One region of the Nocardioides albertanoniae genome, then DNA from elsewhere that is predicted to be linked to it. Evidence: predicted binding sites of a transcription regulator. Region 1 holds the regulator's gene; the other holds the start of a gene.
What was found. Region 1 encodes HrcA, which represses chaperone genes, less so after heat shock. Its sites were predicted from a motif close to TTGGCACTCGNNNNNNNCGAGTGCCAA; they were not measured.
Positions count from the first base shown of each region.

Region 2: the regulator HrcA is predicted to act here: its motif matches at 4,497-4,523, upstream of groL (chaperonin GroEL).

Region 1 covers NZ_VFOV01000001.1:1,667,959-1,676,676, reverse strand. The annotation lists gene FB381_RS07975 (16S rRNA (uracil(1498)-N(3))-methyltransferase) at 1-691, opposite strand, end outside; gene dnaJ (molecular chaperone DnaJ) at 779-1,972, opposite strand; gene hrcA (heat-inducible transcriptional repressor HrcA) at 2,018-3,043, opposite strand; gene FB381_RS07960 (hypothetical protein) at 3,298-3,570, shown strand; gene FB381_RS07955 (DUF3097 domain-containing protein) at 3,629-4,477, shown strand; gene FB381_RS07950 (PspC domain-containing protein) at 4,471-4,665, opposite strand; gene hemW (radical SAM family heme chaperone HemW) at 4,783-5,994, opposite strand; gene FB381_RS07940 (GNAT family N-acetyltransferase) at 6,064-6,768, shown strand; gene FB381_RS07935 (error-prone DNA polymerase) at 6,922-8,718, opposite strand, start outside.
Region 2 covers NZ_VFOV01000001.1:962,175-970,892, reverse strand. The annotation lists gene FB381_RS04605 (nucleotidyltransferase family protein) at 16-576, opposite strand; gene FB381_RS04600 (hypothetical protein) at 624-1,211, opposite strand; gene FB381_RS04595 (alpha/beta hydrolase family protein) at 1,520-2,566, opposite strand; gene groL (chaperonin GroEL) at 2,733-4,367, opposite strand; gene FB381_RS04585 (GNAT family N-acetyltransferase) at 4,593-5,195, opposite strand; gene FB381_RS04580 (YciI family protein) at 5,340-5,699, shown strand; gene FB381_RS04575 (YciI family protein) at 5,699-6,046, shown strand; gene FB381_RS04570 (RNA polymerase sigma factor) at 6,043-7,290, shown strand; gene FB381_RS04565 (AMP-binding protein) at 7,325-8,718, shown strand, end outside.

The DNA of each region.
Region 1 (8,718 bases):
CGGTGGAGGTGCGCAGCACCTCGGCGCCGAGGCGGACGGTGGTGGCGCCGGCCTTCTCGAAACCGGCGACCTCGTCGTCGCTCAGGCCGCCTTCGGGGCCGACGACGACCAGGATGGTGCCCTCGTCGGTGACCGGGACCGCGCCGAGCGGGAGGGTGCCGTCCTCGTGGAGCACGACGGCGACGTCGGCGGCTTCGATCATGGCCACGACGGCATCGGTGGTGGCCAGCGGCTCGACCTCGGGGTGCCACAGCCGGCGGGACTGCTTGGCGGCCTCCCGAGCGGTGGCCCGCCACTTGCCGAGTGACTTCGCCGCGCGCTCGCCCTTCCAGACCGCGACCGAGCGCGACGCCGCCCACGGGACGATGCGGGCGACGCCGATCTCGGTGAGCATCTCGACGGCGAGCTCGCCGCGGTCGCCCTTGGGCAGCGCCTGGACGACCGTGATCGCGGGAGCGGGTGGCGCGTCGGCGAGGATGACGTCGTCGACGCGTACGGTCATCGACCTCTTGGTGGTCTCCGAGATCGTGCCGGTGATGCCGGCGCCGGCGCCGTCGGTGAGCATGACCTCCTCGCCGAGACGGAGCCGTCGCACGACGACCGCGTGATGACCCTCGTCACCGCTCACCTCGACCTCGTCGCCGACACGGGCGTCGGCGAGCGAGTCGACGATGTGAACAGGCAGCGTCATGTCGCTACCTCCGTAGCGCGAGCGCAAGAACACGGAGATAGCGACATGACCGACCGAATGTTCGCTCGCTGGCGCTCGATCATGACATCAGTGCCCGTTGAGGGTGTCCTTGAACCAGGAGAAGACGCCGCCCTTGTGGGCTGCCTTGAGCTGGCCCTGGGTGGCCTCCTCACCGCGCATCTCGGCGAGCTGGCGCAGCAGCGCCTCCTGCTCGAGGTCGAGCTTGGTGGGGGTCTCCACGCTGATGGTCACGACCAGGTCGCCGCGACCGCCACGAAGCCCGGGCACGCCGCGGCCACGCAGCACGTGGTCGGTGCCGGACTGGGTGCCGGGGCGGAGCTCGATCTGGATCGAGGCGTCGTCGGCGTCGACCAGGTCGGAGCCGTCCTTGGCGAGGTCGGCCTCCAGGGTCGGCAGGTTGAGCGTGGTGCCCAGGGCCGCCGCCGTCATCGGCACCTTCGCGGTGCACTGCAGGTCGTTGCCGCGGCGGGTGAAGGTGGCGTGCTTGGCGACGTGGATCTCGACGTAGAGGTCACCGGCGGGGCCGCCGCCGGGGCCGATCTCGCCCTGCTCGGCGAGCTGCACCCGGGTGCCGTCGTCGACGCCCGGCGGGATCTTGACGGTCAGGGTGCGGTGCGAGCGCACGCGCCCCTCGCCACCGCAGTCGCGGCACGGGTCGGGGATGACCGTGCCGAAGCCGTTGCAGGCCGAGCACGGACGCAGCGTGCGGATCTCGCCCAGGAAGGAGCGCTGCACGACCGCGACCTCGCCCTGGCCGTGGCAGGTCTCGCACGGCACCGGGCGGGAGCCCTCCGCGGCACCGTCACCGTCGCAGGTGTCGCACACGACGGCGGTGTCGACCTTGAGGTCACGGGTGACGCCGAACGCGGCCTCGGCCAGCTCGATGTCGAGACGGATCAGGGCATCCTGCCCGCGGCGTACGCGGGGACGGGGGCCGCGGCCGGCGCCACCGGTGCCCGCACCGGCGCCGCCGAAGAAGGCGTCCATGATGTCGGTGAACGAGAAGCCGGCGCCCTGGGCACCGAAGCCGCCGGCGAACGGGTCGCCGCCGCGGTCGAACGCGGCCCGCTTCTGCGGGTCGCTCAGCACCTCGTAGGCGTGGGAGATCTCCTTGAATTTCTCCTGCGACTCGGCGTCGGGGTTGACGTCGGGGTGATATTGGCGCGCCAGTTTCCGGTAGGCCTTCTTGATCGCCACGTCGTCGGCGTCGCGGTCGACACCGAGGAGCTCATAGGGGTCCAACGTCACTCTTCCTGCCATCGAAATCAGTTCCTGCTCAGGTCGTCAAAGGGTTCGGGGGCCTGCTCAGGCCTCGTCGAGGATCCGGGAGAGGTAGCGCGCGACCGCGCGCACCGCTGCCATGGATCCGGGGTAGTCCATCCGGGTCGGCCCGACCACGCCCAGCGTGGCCAGGGCCTCGTCACCAGGTCCGTAGCCGGTCGCGACCACGCTGGTCTGCGACAGCTCCTGGTAGGGGCCTTCGGCGCCGATGCGCACGGTCACCAGGCCGCCGGCGGTGGCCTCCCCCATCAGCTTCAGGAGGATGACGTGCTCCTCGAGGGCCTCCAGCAGCGGACGTACGGCGGTGTCGAAGCTGTCGCCGAAACGGGCCAGGTTGCTGGTGCCGCCGATGGAGATCCGCTCGTCGGAGCGGTGGTCGTTCATCGCCTCGATCAGCGACTCGGCGATCGCGGCGGCGAGAGCGTCCTGCGGGGCATCGGCCGCGGGCCGGGCGATCGCGCTCAGCGCTTCGCCCGCGTCGGCGATGATCGCCCCGGAGACAGCGGTGTTCATCTGCGCGCGCAGCCGGGCCAGGGTCTCCTCGGAGATCTCCTCGGCGACCTCCAGGATCCGCTGCTCGACGCGGCCGGTGCTGAGGATGACGACGATCAGGAGCCTGGTCGGCGCCAGCGCGACGAGCTCCACGTGGCGTACGGTCGAGCGGCTCAGGGTGGGGTATTGCACCACCGCGACCTGGCGGGTCAGCTGGGAGAGCAGCCGGGTCGAACGGCTGACGACGTCGTCGAGGTCGACGGCACCGTCGAGGAAGCCGGCGATGGCACGCTTCTCGGCCGAGGTCATCGGCTTGACCGTGGTCAGCCGGTCGACGAAGAGGCGGTAGCCCTTGTCGGTGGGCACGCGGCCGGCGCTGGTGTGGGGCGCGGTGATGTAGCCCTCCTCCTCCAGCGCGGCCATGTCGTTGCGCACTGTCGCCGGGGAGACGCCCAGACCGTGTCGTTCGACCAGCGCCTTGGAGCCGACCGGCTCCTCGGTCTTGACGTAGTCCTCGACGATCGCCCGGAGGACGGAGAGCCTGCGTTCGTTCTGCATCCGCGCTCCTTTCCTACCCCGGGTCCGCTGCCAGACCTTGGGTCGCCTGGCACTCATTCCGTGCGAGTGCCAATCCTACCGGTTCACCGGCAGGGAGCCAGTTCCGGCGGTCGTTCCGCGACCCGGAACGCCGCCAGGCGGCGAGATGGCATCGAAATCGTGACAGAGAACACATCTCTCGCCATCGAGACACCCTTAGGTTAGGCTGACCTTAGAGAAACTGATTCAACGCTTTCGCCCCACTGGAGAGTCCCATGATTGCTGACGATCGACTGGCCCGCATCACGGACCACGCGAACGACGAGCACCAGGCCGACCTGTGCCACACCCTCGCGGCACGCCTGGGCCTGCGCCCGCGGCACATCGTGGGCGTACGCCTCTCCAACCTCACCTCCGAGAGCGTCGAGGTCTCCTGGATCACCCTCGACGGCGGCCACCACGCGACCTTCCGGTTCCCGGCGACCGCCACGACCCCCGACGAGGTGCTCGAGCAGCTCGGCCGGGTGCTGACCGGCTCGCTGTACTGATCTGCGCACGCGGCGTGGCTGCGTGCCCCCGAGGGTGTCGGTCACTACCCTCACCCGGATGAGCGATCGCTACGGCTCCGACGTCCTTGCCGGCGACTGGCGCAAGCCCAAGAACGGGCGCGCCGTCGAGACCCCCGCAGAGCTGGGCGCGGTGGTGGAGGAGGTCGAGACCGACTTCGTCGGCGAGATCGTCCGGATCGACCGCGACCTGCACACGCTGACGCTGGAGGACAGGCGCGGCAAGCGGCGTACGTTTCCGCTCGGTCCCGGCTTCTGGCTGGAGGGCAAGCCGGTCATCCTCACTCCCCCGGTGACGCGCACGGCTCCGGCCAAGCCGGCCAAGACCGCCTCGGGGTCGGTCGCGGTCTCAGGCGTGAAGGCCCGGGTCGCGCGCGAGTCGCGGATCTTCGTCGAGGGGCGTCACGACGCCGAGCTGGTCGAGAAGATCTGGGGCGACGACCTGCGGATCGAGGGCGTCGTCGTGGAATACCTCGGCGGCGTCGACGACCTCGCCGACCACCTGGTCTCCTTCCGGCCGGGCCCGCAGCGACGTGTCGGCGTGCTGGTCGACCACCTGGTCAAGGGCTCCAAGGAGGCCCGGATCGCGGACTCCATCAGGCGCTCCGCGGTCGGCAAGGACGTGCTGATCGTCGGCCACCCGTTCATCGACGTGTGGCAGGCGGTCAAGCCGGATCGGCTCGGGCTGGAGAAGTGGCCATCGGTGCCGCGCTCGATCGAGTGGAAGAAGGGCATCTGCCAGCACATGGGCTGGCCCCACCGCGACCAGGCCGACATCGCGAGGGCGTGGAAGCACATCCTCTCCCGGGTCTCCTCCTTCGGAGACCTCGAGCCCGCCCTGCTCGGGCGGGTCGAGGAGCTGATCGACTTCGTGACGGTGGATCAGTAACCAGCACGCTTGGGCATGATGATCCACAGCACGATGTAGACGATGAACTGCGGTCCGGGCAGCAGGCAGGAGATCACGAAGGCCAGCCGGATCAGGTTGGCGTCGATGCCGAAGCGGTCACCGAGGCCGGCACAGACACCGGCGATCCATTTGTTGTCGGACGGACGAGAAAGAGTTGTGGTAGCCATGGCTCCACACTGCCCTGCCTGAGGCTCTTTACCAATCAGGAACTCCCCTGATCCTGCGATCAGGACCAACGTCCCGTCCTCAGGGCCTCTCAGGGCGTCTCATTGCCTCTCATGGCTTCAGGGCAGCAGGTCTCGGACCACGGCGTCGGCGAGGAGCCGGCCGGTGTCGGTGAGGACGATCGTGCCGTCGGCGACGGTGACCAGGCCGCGGCTCACCTGCCCGGGAAGGGCGGCGCGGCCCTCGTCGTCGAGCACCTCGACCCGCAGCCCGTCGGCGAGGCGGAGCTCGAGGAGGACGCGCTCGACGCGCCGGTCCTCCGCGGCCAGGATCTCGCGGGCGTGGGCCGGGCTGAGGCCGTCGTTGATGCGATCGGCGTAGGCCTTGGGGTGCTTGACGTTCCACCACCTGGTGCCGCCGACGTGGCTGTGGGCGCCGGGGCCGACACCCCACCAGTCGCCGCCTTGCCAGTAGAGCATGTTGTGGCGGCAGCGCTGGGTGGCGTCGGTGGCCCAGTTGGAGACTTCGTACCAGGTCAGGCCGTGTTTCCGCAGGGCGGCGTCGGCCAGCTCGTACTTGTCGGCGAGGTCGTCCTCGTCGGGCATCTCGAGCTCGCCCCGCCGGACTCGCCGGGCCAGCGCGGTGCCGTCCTCGACGATCAGGGAGTACGCCGAGATGTGGTCGGGGTCGCTCGCCAGAGCGGTCTCGAGGCTCGTGCGCCAGTCGTCGATCGACTCGCCCGGGGTGCCGTAGATGAGATCGAGGGAGACCTGCTCGAAACCGGCCTGCCGTGCCCACTCGACGACCTGCGGCACCCGCTCGGGGTCATGGGTGCGGTCGAGGGTCTCGAGCACGTGGGGAACGGCCGACTGCATCCCGAAGCTGAGCCGGGTGAACCCGCCCTCGCGCAGGGCGCGCAGGTAGTCGAGGTCGACCGAGTCGGGGTTGGCCTCGGTGGTCACCTCCACGTCGTCGGCGAGGCCGAACTCGTCCCTGATCGCGCCGAGGACGCCCGTAAGGTCCTGCGCCGGGAGGAGCGTCGGCGTGCCGCCGCCGAAGAAGACGGTGTCGACCTGCTTCTCGCGCTCACCCAGCACGCGGCGGGCCAGCCTGACCTCCTCGATGGCCTGGTCGGCGTACGTCGTGCGGCTCACGCCCTCGCCGAGCTCGATCGCGGTGTAGGTGTTGAAGTCGCAGTAGCCGCATCTGACCGTGCAGAACGGGACGTGGACGTAGAAGCCCAGCCCCTTCTCCCCCAGGGTGCTCAGCGAGTCGGCCGGCAGTGTTCCGTCGGCGGGGGCGGGGTCACCGGGAGGCAGAGCAGAAGGCACCCGTCCATTATCGAGCCAGCCGGCGAAATGGGTTAACCGCGCCTGGGGTGGGGGTGGCAAGATCCGGGTGTGTCCGTCTCCCAGCCAGACCTCCTCGATGACGTCCTCGACAACCCGGCCTGGCACTCGCTGACCGGTGCGCACGCAACGCTTGCCGAAGGCTCGGGGCTCGGGCGGCGCTACCGGCCCGACGTGTCGATCTTCGCCGCGGTCTCCGACCCGCACGAGCCGCAGGCGTGGCGGGATCTGGCCGGGGTCGTCGGCCCCGGAGGTACGGCGCTGATCACCGGCGCGGGTGGCGTCTGCAGCGAGGGGTGGTCGCGGGTCGGCGGCGGCGAAGGGGTGCAGCTCGTCGAGACGTCACGCGTCACGGCGGCACCCGATCCGGAGGCGATCGTGCTCGGCGACGCCGACGTGCCCGAGATGCTCGATCTCGTCGCTCGCACCGAGCCCGGACCGTTCGAGACCTCGACCCACACGATGGGTACGTATCTGGGGCTGCGTCACGAAGGCCGCCTCGTCGCGATGGCCGGCCAGCGGATGCACCCCGGCGGATGGGTCGAGATCAGCGCCGTCTGCACCGCCCCCGAAGCCCGCGGGCGCGGCCTCGCGAGCCGTCTGGTCGGTGCGATCACCGCCGACATCCACGCCCGCGGCTCGCGGGCGCTGCTCCACGCCTCGGTCACCAACACCAGCGCCATCTCGGTCTACCTGGGTCTCGGCTTCGAGCTGCGGCGGCGTACGACCTTCGAGCTCTTCCGCGCACCCCTCTGACCCTGTCTCGTCGAGGCGTCAGGTCTGCAGGTCGAGGCGTCAGGTCTGCAGGTCGAGGCGTCAGGTCTGCAGGTCGAGTGGGCAACGTTGTGCCCACTCGACCTGCAGGAGTGACTTCTCGCCCTGCAGGAGTGACTTCTCGACCTGCGGGGGTCAGCGGAAGTCGCGGGAGCGGTGGCGGGAGGCGATGGCCTTGGCTGCCTCCGGATGGATCTCGTCGAGCGGGGCGAGCCGGTCTGCGAGCAGGTTGGTGACGTTGTCGTTGCGCTCGAGGATGCCGCGGATGAGCATGACGGAGGTGGAGACCGCGATCTTGCGATGCTTCTTCCACAGACCGGCCGAGCAGACGACGTTGAGCATGCCGGTCTCGTCCTCGAGGTTGATGAAGGTGACCCCGCCGGCGGTGCCGGGGCGCTGCCGGTGGGTGACCAGGCCGGCGACGGTGATGCGGCGCCCGGAGTCATAGGTGGGGAGGTCGGCGATCTTCGGAAGGCCTGCCGCGGTCAGCCCCTGACGGAGGTGGGCGAAGGGGTGGCTGCCGGGGGTCACACCGGTCGCCCAGAGGTCGGCGAGGGTCTCCTCGACCGGATCCAGATCGGGCAGCTCGGGCGTCTCGGCGGTGAAGCGTACGCCTTCGAGCTGATCCTCCGTCTCGGTCCATCCTGCCTGCCACAACGCCCGGCGGCGGCTCGAGGTGAACACCTCCAGGCACCCCGCGGTGGCCAGCGCCTCGAGCTGGGTGCGCTCCAGGCCGGCCCGGCGCGAGAGGTCGAGGGAGTCCTCGAACGGGCGCTCCTCGCGGGCCTTCACGATCCGCTCGGCGACCTCCTTGCCGATGCCGCGGACGGAGTCCAGACCCAACCGCACCGCGAAGTTGGCGTCGCGGCGGTGCTCCGGGGTGGGGTCGGGGGTGCCGGGCACCCACGGGCTCTTCTCCTCCGTGTCGAGTCGGCACTCGTCCTTGCCGGTCGGTGACAGATCGGGGTCGGCCGGGCCCAGATCGACCGGCTCCAGATCGGCGGTCGCGCTGGAGAGGTGGAGGTCGGGGCGGCGCACCTCCACGCCGTGGCGACGGGCGTCCTGGGTCAGCGACTGGGCCGAGTAGAAGCCCATCGGCTGGGCGCGGAGCAGCCCCGCCAGGAACGCGGCCGGGTAGTGGAGCTTGAACCACGACGAGGCGTAGACGAGCTTGGCGAACGAGAGCGCGTGGGACTCGGCGAAGCCGAAGTTGGCGAACGAGAGGATCTGGCCGTAGATCGCCTCGGCCTGCTCCTCGGTGAGGCCCTTGCTGCGCATGCCGCTGTAGAGCTGCGCCTTGAGCGAGTCGATGCGCTCGACGCCGCGCTTGGATCCCATCGCCCGACGCAGCAGATCGGCGTCGTCGGCATCGAAGTCGCCCAGCACCCGGCCCATCTCCATCAGCTGCTCCTGGAACAGGGGCACCCCGAGGGTGCGCCCCAGCACCGGCTCCAACACCTCGTGGGCATAGCTCGCCTTCTCGCGCCCGGTGGCGCGGCGTACGTAGGGATGGACCGCCCCGCCCTGCACCGGCCCCGGCCGGATGAGCGCGATCTCGATGGCCAGGTCGTAGAAGCATCGCGGCTGCAGCCGCGGCAGGGTGCCGATCTGAGCACGTGACTCGACCTGGAAGACCCCGATCGAGTCGGCACGGCAGAGCATGTCGTAGACCGCCGGCTCCTCCTTGGGGATGGTCGCCAGGGCCCAGTCCTCGCCCAGGTGCTCGAGCGCCAGATGCATCATGTGGTCGAGCGCTGCCAGCATGCCGAGCCCGAGCAGGTCGAACTTCACCAGCCCCATGTATTCGGCGGCGTCCTTGTCCCACTGGATCACGGTGCGGTCATCCATCCGCGCCCGCTCGATCGGCACCACCTCGCCGATCGGCTCCTCGGTCAGCACCATCCCGCCGGAGTGGATGCCGAGATGACGCGG
Region 2 (8,718 bases), 710 kb from region 1:
AACCAGGGAACGGCATCAGCGGGCTCGGTCGACGTCGGAGCCGGTCGCCAGGTCGCCGCACTCCACCAGGCGTACGTCGTGCGACCTCAGGTAGGTCCGCGCACCCTGGTCGCCCACCGCGGCGTCGGTGACTCCCTGCCAGTGGTCGCGGCCGATCAGCACCGGATGGCCGGGAACCCCTGCGTACGCCGCTCGCGCCAACCCAGCGGTGGCGTCGTCGTCCGCTCCGGCCCGGACCATCCGCGCAACCACGTCAGCGCCCACGTCGGGCAGATCGACGAGGTGGACGAGAGCCCCCTCGACGTCCGACCCGAGGGCGCCCGACCCGAGCGCGTGCAGACCGGCCCGGAGCGAGGCGCCCATCCCCTCGTCCCAGTCGTCGGCGACGACGACCTCCTGGCCGGCCGGGAGCAGCGCACGAGCCTCCTCGGCGGCGGCGCCGAGCACCACGAGCACGCGGTCGCAACCACCCTCGCGAAGCACGCCGATCGACCGGACCAGCCAGTCGTCGACGAGCGCCTTCGGTCTCCCCATCCGGCGCCCCGCGCCGGCGGCCAGCAGCAGCCCGGCGATCATCGGCGCGGCCCGCTCGGGTGCGGCATCACTTGAAGATCACGTGAAGGTCACTTGAAGGCGTTGGTGTACATCTTCTGCAGCTTCGCGTCCTTGACGTCGCTGTAGCCGCAGCCGATCACCTTGGCGTCGCCCTTGGCCGCGACGAGATAGGTCTTGTCCTTCTTGAACTCCGGCATCGGGATCGTGCTCGGCTTGGGCAGGCTGACCCGGACGGTGTCGGTGCCGCCGAAGCCGTCGGCGTACATCCAGGTCTTCACCCGCAGCTCGGCCTCGCTGCCGGCAGACGTCGTCGTGGTCGAGACCACGGTGCCCTCGAAGGCCAGCGCGGCGTTCTGGGCAAGCCACTTCGCGGTCGGCGGGATGCAGCGGGCGGCGTCGCCGACCACGGTCAGCTCGGTCGCCCCGTCACCCTCGGCAGGAGCCGACGGCGAGGGCGGCTCCGCGGTCTCGGTGACGGTCGCGGTCGGCGATGCGGGGCCGGCCTTCGGGTCGTCGGCCTTGTCGTCGGACCCGAGGAGCCCGAAGGAGGCGACCACGGCGACCAGGACGACCAGGACGGCGACGACAGCCGCGATCCAGCGCCACGGTGAACGCGGCTGCTTCATCTCGGTCTTCTGTCCGGCGTCGACGCTCATGCCAACATCATGCCCCATCGTCGTGCGTCATCTGCGGACGTCGCCGGAGGTTCGGCGACCGGCGGCCACCACACACGCAGGCACACACGCAGGCGGGGCCCTGACTTCGATGAGCCCTGACCCCGCCCGCCTCTGCAGAACCTCACCCGGACGTCATTGGGCTTCAAAGCCCCCCAGGTCCAGACGCTTCCCCGCAGTTGGCCACTGTGTGTGGAGCACCCATGCTGCGTTACCGACCTGTTGCCGAAACAGTGTCGAAAGTCCTCAAATGACGGGACCTGTGGGCCCGCCCGAGCCACCTGATCAGGTCATCCCAGGTGGCGATCGAGAAACCCGGCGACCCGCCTGATGGAGAGGTCCCACTGCGGCCCGAAGGCGTGCTGCTCCCCCTGATAGACCCACAGCCGCTGACGTACGCCCGCGGCCTCGAGCAGGTCCCGGGTCCGGTAGGCCCACCGGATCGGGCAGGACTCGTCGTCGGTCCCGTGGTGCATCTGCAGCGGAACCTCGATGCGATCGAAGTAGGTCCGGGCCGACAGCCCGGCCCAGAACTCAGGCTCCCGCTCGGGGTCGCCGTGCTGTCGGTAGAGCCGGGCCACCTCGTCCGGCCGCGACGGCACCGCCCAACGGTCGATGCTGTCGACGATGTCGGAGGAGACCGAGGCGTACGCCACGCCTGCCCGCACCAGGCCGGGCCGGGCGACCAGCACGTTCATCACCACGGCGCCGCCCATGGAGCGGCCGAGCAGCGCGGTGCGGTCGGGGTCGACGTACGGGAGCCGCTTCATCGCCTGGACGGCGTTGATCGTGTCGCGGGTGTAGCCGAGGCGGCTCTCGTCCTCCTCGGTGCCCTCCGGGCTCTGCCAACTCTTGGGCGACGAGGAGCCGGCATGGCCGCGATAGTCGGTGTGCAGGACGACGTAGCCCTCCCGCGCCAGCCGGTCCTGCTCGCGTCGTAGCCCCTGCCCGGTCACGTAGATGTCGGTGTCGATGTGGCCGTGCGCGAAGACCACGCCCGGGAACGGACCGGACCCCCGCGGCCGGAGGAGCACCCCGGTGATCGTCAGCCGATCGCTCGGGTAGCTGACCTCGAAGCGCCGGTAGGCGTCCGTGCTCCCCGACTCGCGCAGCACCTTCACCTCGCCACCGGGGAAGTCCTCCCGCATCAGCTGCGGGAGCGAGACCTTGTCGGTCACCGGCGGCAGCGTCTGCGACGGGCTCGAGGAGGGCGCGGACGGTGTCGTCGAGGCTCCTGGTGTCGCGCTCCGGGACGGTGGCGAAGCCGCCGGCTCGCCGCCGCATCCGGCGAGAAGCACGGCTGAGAACGCCAGCGCCGACATCGCCTTCGGGCCCATGCGGTCGAGAGTAGCGCCGCGCCCGCGGTACGACGGGACACTTCGGTCGCTCTACCCGCTGGTAACGGACGCGAACGTCCCGTCGTACCTCCTGGCGGCAACCGGAACACGCGAAGAGGGCCTCTCCCGAAGGAGAGGCCCTCTTGGTGGAGCTAGCGAAACAGCCTCAGAAGCCCATGCCGCCCATGTCACCCATGCCACCGGTCGGGTCGCCACCAGCGGCGGCCTTCTCCGGCTTGTCGGCCACGACGGCCTCGGTGGTGAGGAACAGCGCGGCGATCGACGCAGCGTTCTGCAGCGCGGAGCGGGTCACCTTGGCCGGGTCGATGATGCCGGCCTGGAGCAGGTCGACGTACTCGCCCGTGGCCGCGTTGAGGCCCTGGCCGATCGGGAGACCGGCGACCTTCTCCGCCACGACGCCGCCCTCGAGGCCGGCGTTGACCGCGATCTGCTTCAGCGGCGCCGAGATGGCGGCCCTGACGATCGAGGCGCCGGTGGACTCGTCGCCCTCGAGCTCGAGCTTCTCGAACGCGGAGACGGCGGCCTGGATCAGCGCGACACCACCGCCGGGGAGGATGCCCTCCTCGACAGCAGCCTTCGCGTTGCGGACGGCGTCCTCGATGCGGTGCTTGCGCTCCTTGAGCTCGACCTCGGTGGCCGCGCCGACCTTGATGACGGCCACGCCGCCGGCCAGCTTGGCGAGGCGCTCCTGGAGCTTCTCGCGGTCGTAGTCGGAGTCGGACTTCTCGATCTCGGCGCGGATCTGGTTGACCCGACCCTCGATCTGACCCTCGTCGCCGGAACCCTCGACGATGGTGGTCTCGTCCTTGGTGATGACGACCTTGCGGGCCTGCCCGAGCAGCTCGATGCCGGCGGTCTCCAGGGAGAGGCCGACCTCCTCGGAGATGACCTGGCCACCGGTGAGGATCGCGATGTCCTGCAGCATGGCCTTGCGGCGGTCACCGAAGCCCGGAGCCTTGACGGCGACGGACTTGAAGGTGCCCTTGATCTTGTTGACGACCAGCGTCGAGAGAGCCTCGCCGTCGACGTCCTCGGCCAGGATGACCAGCGGCTTGCCGGTCTGCATGACCTTCTCCAGGACCGGGACCAGGTCCTTCACGCTGGAGATCTTCGAGTTGACGATCAGGATGTACGGGTCGTCGAGGACGGTCTCCATACGCTCCGGGTCGGTCACGAAGTAGGCCGAGATGTAGCCCTTGTCGAAGCGCATACCCTCGGTCAGCTCGAGGTCGAGCCCGAAGGTGTTCGACTCCTCGACCGTGATGACGCCTTCCTTGCCGACCTTGTCCATCGCCTCGGCGATGATCTCGCCGACGGTGTTGTCAGCAGCGGAGATCGAGGCGGTAGCAGCGATCTGCTCCTTGGTCTCGATGTCCTTGGCCTGGGCGAGCAGCTGCTCGGAGACGGCGTCGACGGCCGCCTCGATGCCGCGCTTCAGGCCGGCCGGGTTGGCACCCGCGGCGACGTTGCGAAGACCCTCGCGAACCAGCGCCTGGGCGAGAACGGTCGCGGTCGTCGTGCCGTCACCGGCGACGTCGTCGGTCTTCTTCGCGACCTCCTTGACCAGCTCGGCACCGATCTTCTCGTAGGGGTCCTCGAGCTCGATCTCCTTGGCGATGGAGACACCATCGTTGGTGATCGTGGGGGCGCCCCACTTCTTCTCGAGAACGACATTGCGGCCCTTGGGGCCGAGGGTGACCTTGACGGCGTCTGCGAGGGTGTTGAGACCCTTCTCCAGACCCCGACGGGCCTCCTCGTTGAAAGCAATAAGCTTCGGCATTAGCTCCTGCGATCCTTCACTTGGGAAGTTCGTTGGATCCGGTCCGATGGGTTGCCCGCGACGGACGACGCCGTCAGCCACGAACCCTTCTCGTGACCTCTGAACGCCTCAACGTCACCGGTCCGGTTGTTGTCACTCTCATGGTAAGAGTGCCAGCCTCATGTTTAGCACTCGACCCCTGAGAGTGCAAGAAATCCGAGGCCGTCAGGCCGCGTCACAGAGCCTTCACAGAGGCTTCACGAGCTCGGCGAACTCGAGGTCGTCACGCAGCGGGACGCCGAAGCGCTCGTCGCCGTAGGGGAACGGCTCGAAGGCGCCCGTGCGCCGGAACCCCCGCCGCTCGTAGAACGCGATCAGGTCCTCGCGCTGGCGGATCACGGTCATCCGCATCTCCCCCGCACCGAGCTCCTCGCGCGCGATCCGCTCCGCCTCGGCCAGGACCGCCTTGCCGACACCGCCACCCTGCAGACCCGGGGAGACCGAGAACATCCCGAAGTAGACGTAGGCGAATCGAGCGAGGTCGGGCGGCGAGCTTGCTCGTCCGTCCGCGCCGAGCGAGGGAGCAACCGCGCGAAGCGCGGACGCGTCGCGCTTCTGCAGCTGGCAGCAGCTGACGATCCGCTCCGACCGCTCGGCGACCAGCAGCCGCGAGCCCGGCGCGAGGATCACGTCGCGTACGCCCTCGGGGTCGGTGCGCTGGCCGGCCAGCAGGTCCGCCTCGGTCGTCCAGCCCACCCGGGAGTCGTCGCCCCGGTACGCCGACTCGATCAGCCCGACCAGGGGTTCGACGTCGGAGAGGGTCGCATCACGGAAGACCAGTTCGGGCACGGCGTCGAGCGTAGCCGCCGGGTGGACGACGTACGTCCTCGTTCGTTCTCGGTGTCGATGTGGCCTCTCTGTGTCGATTTGGCACTGCCCCACCCGTCATCCCGGTGTAAGACTCGAACCGAGGCACACGAAGGGATCACGACGATGACCAGATACATGGTGCTGCTACCGACGAACGAGGCCTTCTGGGCCGAGGCCACGCCGGAGGAGAAGGCGGCCGGATACGAGGTGCACGGCAGGTTCGCCAAGCTCCTCGCCGAGCGCGGCCACAAGGTCACCGGTGGCGCCGAGCTCCACCACTCCAGCAAGGCCAAGACGCTGCGGAAGACCGGTGAGGGCGTGTCGATCACCGACGGCCCGTACGCCGAGAGCGTCGAGCACGTGACCGGCTTCTACACGATCGAGACCGACGACGTCGACGACATGCTCGAGTGCTGCACCGTGCTCGCCGAGCTCGAGACGGCGCTCGAGGTCCGCGAGATCGTCGACCACGAGGAGATGTGATGAGGTATCTCCTCCTGCTCGGCGGCCCCGACCACCACGCCCGCTGGGACGCCCTCTCTGAGGAGCAGAAGCAGGCGGCGTACGCCGACTTCGGTGCCTTCGCGACGGCGGTCGCGGAGCGGGGCGAGCTGATCGACGGAGACGCCCTCCAGCCCGCCACCACCTCGCTCACCGTCCACGAGGACGGCTCGGTCACCGACGGCCCGTTCGCGGAGTCGGTCGAGCAGCTCGGCGGCTACTACGTGGTCGAGGTGCCCTCGATCGACGACGCCGTCGCCCTCGCGAAGCTGCTCCCGAAGCACTTCGCGGTCGAGGTCAGGCCGACCCAGGGCGTCCAGATCAGGTGACGTACGCCGAGACGTTGCTGCGCGAGGAGTGGGGCCGCCTGCTGGCCCTGCTCGTCGCGCAGTTCCGTCGGCTCGACCTGGCCGAGGAGGGCTTGGCCGACGCGTTCGAGGCGGCCGCCCGGCACTGGCCGGTCGACGGCGAGCCCGACAACGGACCGGCCTGGCTGCTCACCACCGCGCGCCGGCGGATCGTGGACCGGATGCGCTCCGAGGAGGTGCTGGCCCGCAAGATGCCGCTGCTCGCCGTGGATGCGGCGGTGACCCAGGAGGCGCAGCGGGTCATGGCCACGGTGCCGGCCGGGGCGGGCGGCGAGACGGTCTCCGACGAGCGGCTGCGGCTGGTGCTGCTCTGCACCCACCCGACGCTGTCGCGCGAGGCGGCGGCCGCGCTCACCCTCCGGCTGGTGCTCGGCGTCTCCACCGAGGACATCGGGCGGCTCTTCCTGCAGTCGAAGGCGACGATGGCGGCGCGGCTGACCCGGGCGCGGAAGCGGCTGGCGGGCGCCTCCTTCGAGGTGCCCGCGGACCTCGCCGACCTGGCCGGCCGGGTCGGCATCGTCGCCGAGGTCGCCTATCTCGCGTTCACAGCCGGCTACGCCCCCGGCACCGGCCCCGATGTCGTACGCACCGACCTGGCCGGCGAGGCGATCCGGCTGGTCCGGGTGCTGCGCGCCGTGCTCCCGGCGCCCGACCACGAGGTCGACGCCCTGCTCGCCCTGATGCTGCTGCAGCACTCCCGCCGCGACGCGCGGATCGGACCGGACGGTGCCCTCGTCCTGCTCCCCGACCAGGACCGCACCCGCTGGCGCACCGAGGAGGTCACCGAGGCGGTGGCGCTCCTCACCCCGCTCGCCCACGCCGCGCCGGCGCCGTATCTCCTCCAGGCCCTGATCGCCGCCGAGCACGCCGTCGCGCCCACCTCCGAGGCGACCGCCTGGCACCGGATCGTCGAGCGCTACGACGAGCTGCTCGCACTCTGCGACACCCCCGTCGTCCGGCTCAACCGCGCGGTCGCGGTCGCCGAGGCAGACGGAGCCGCTGCCGGGCTCGAGGCGCTGGAGTCGGTCGCGCTCCCGGGACACCGGCTCCCCGCCGTACGTGCGCAGCTGCTGGAGCGGTCGGGGCAGCACCTCGACGCGATCGAGGCCTACGCCGCGGCGGTGGCGCTCTGCACGCACGGGCCGGAGCGGGCCGATCTCGACCGACGACGGGCCGTCCTGGAAGGTTTGCACACCGATCCCTAGACGAGAACACGTTCTACTTGTCACACTCGGAGCTGTGACCCCGATCACTCTGCCCGACATCCTCGAGGCGATGGCCGACGCCATCCCCGACCACACCGCCGTGTTCACGATGGACCGCGCCTACAGTTATGCCGAGCTCGACGAGCGCGCGAGCCGTCTGGCCAACCACCTCATCGGCCAAGGCATCGAGCCGGGCGACCACGTCGCCGTGCACTCCCGCAACCGCATCGAGTGGGTCGACGCGTTCTACGGGATCATGAAGGCCCGGGCGGTGCCGATCAACATCAACCACAAGTATCTCCACGACGAGCTCGACCATCTCTACCGCAGCTCCGACGCCGTCGCCGCGATCATCGGCCCCGAGCACGTCGAGGCCGTCGCGAACCTCGACCTCGGCATCCCGACGCTGGTGCTGGGCGAGGCGTACGACGCCGCGGTCTCTGCGGCCTCCAAGGAGCGCCCCGACGTCGAGCGCAGCGCCGACGACCGCTACGTCATCTACACCGGTGGCACGACCGGGATGCCGAAGGGTGTCGAGTGGCGCCAGGAGGACATCATCCGCGCCGCGATGAACGCCAGCCGGTTCGGCGCGCCCTTCGAGACCGTCGAGCAGCTCACCGAGGAGGCCGCCGCCCGGGAGACCCCGATGATGCTGCTGGCCTGCGGCCCGATGATGCACGGCGGCAGCCAGTGGATCATGGGCAACGGCCACGTCGCCGGGTGCGCGGTCGCCCTCTACACCGAGCCCACCTGGTCGGCCGAGACGATCCTCGACCTGGTCGAGGCAGCCGGGGTCAACTCGCTCACCTTCCTCGGCGACGCGATGGGCCGTCCGGTCGCCGAGGCGATCCTGCGCGAGCCGGAGCGCTGGGACCTGAGCAGCCTGTTCGCCGTCTCCAACGGCGCCGCGCCGATCTCGGCGGGCGTGCGGTCACAGCTGCAGCAGGCGCTGCCCGGCCGCTACCTGCTCGACACCTACGGCGCCTCGGAGTCGGGGGCGACCGGCATGCACGTCGACGAGGGCAAGGAGGGCGCGCAGGCGGCGCCGAGGTTCCAGGTCGGGATGGACGTGCAGGTCTTCGACACCGACCTGTCGCCGTGCGCACCGGGCGAGAGCGGGATGCTCGCCCGCACCGGTCCGATCCCGTTGGGCTACTACGGCGACCCGGTCAAGACCGCCGCGACGTTCAAGGAGATCGACGGACAGCGGTGGTCGATCCCGGGCGACTTCGCACGGCGCGAGGAGGACGGCTCGATCACCGTGCTGGGCCGCGGCTCGGGCTGCATCAACACCGGCGGGGAGAAGGTCTTCCCCGAAGAGGTCGAGGCGGTGCTGCTGCGCCACGAGGACGTCTTCGACACCGCGGTCGTCGGCACCCCGAACGAGCGGTGGGGCCAGCAGGTCACAGCGCTCGTGCAGCTCCGCGA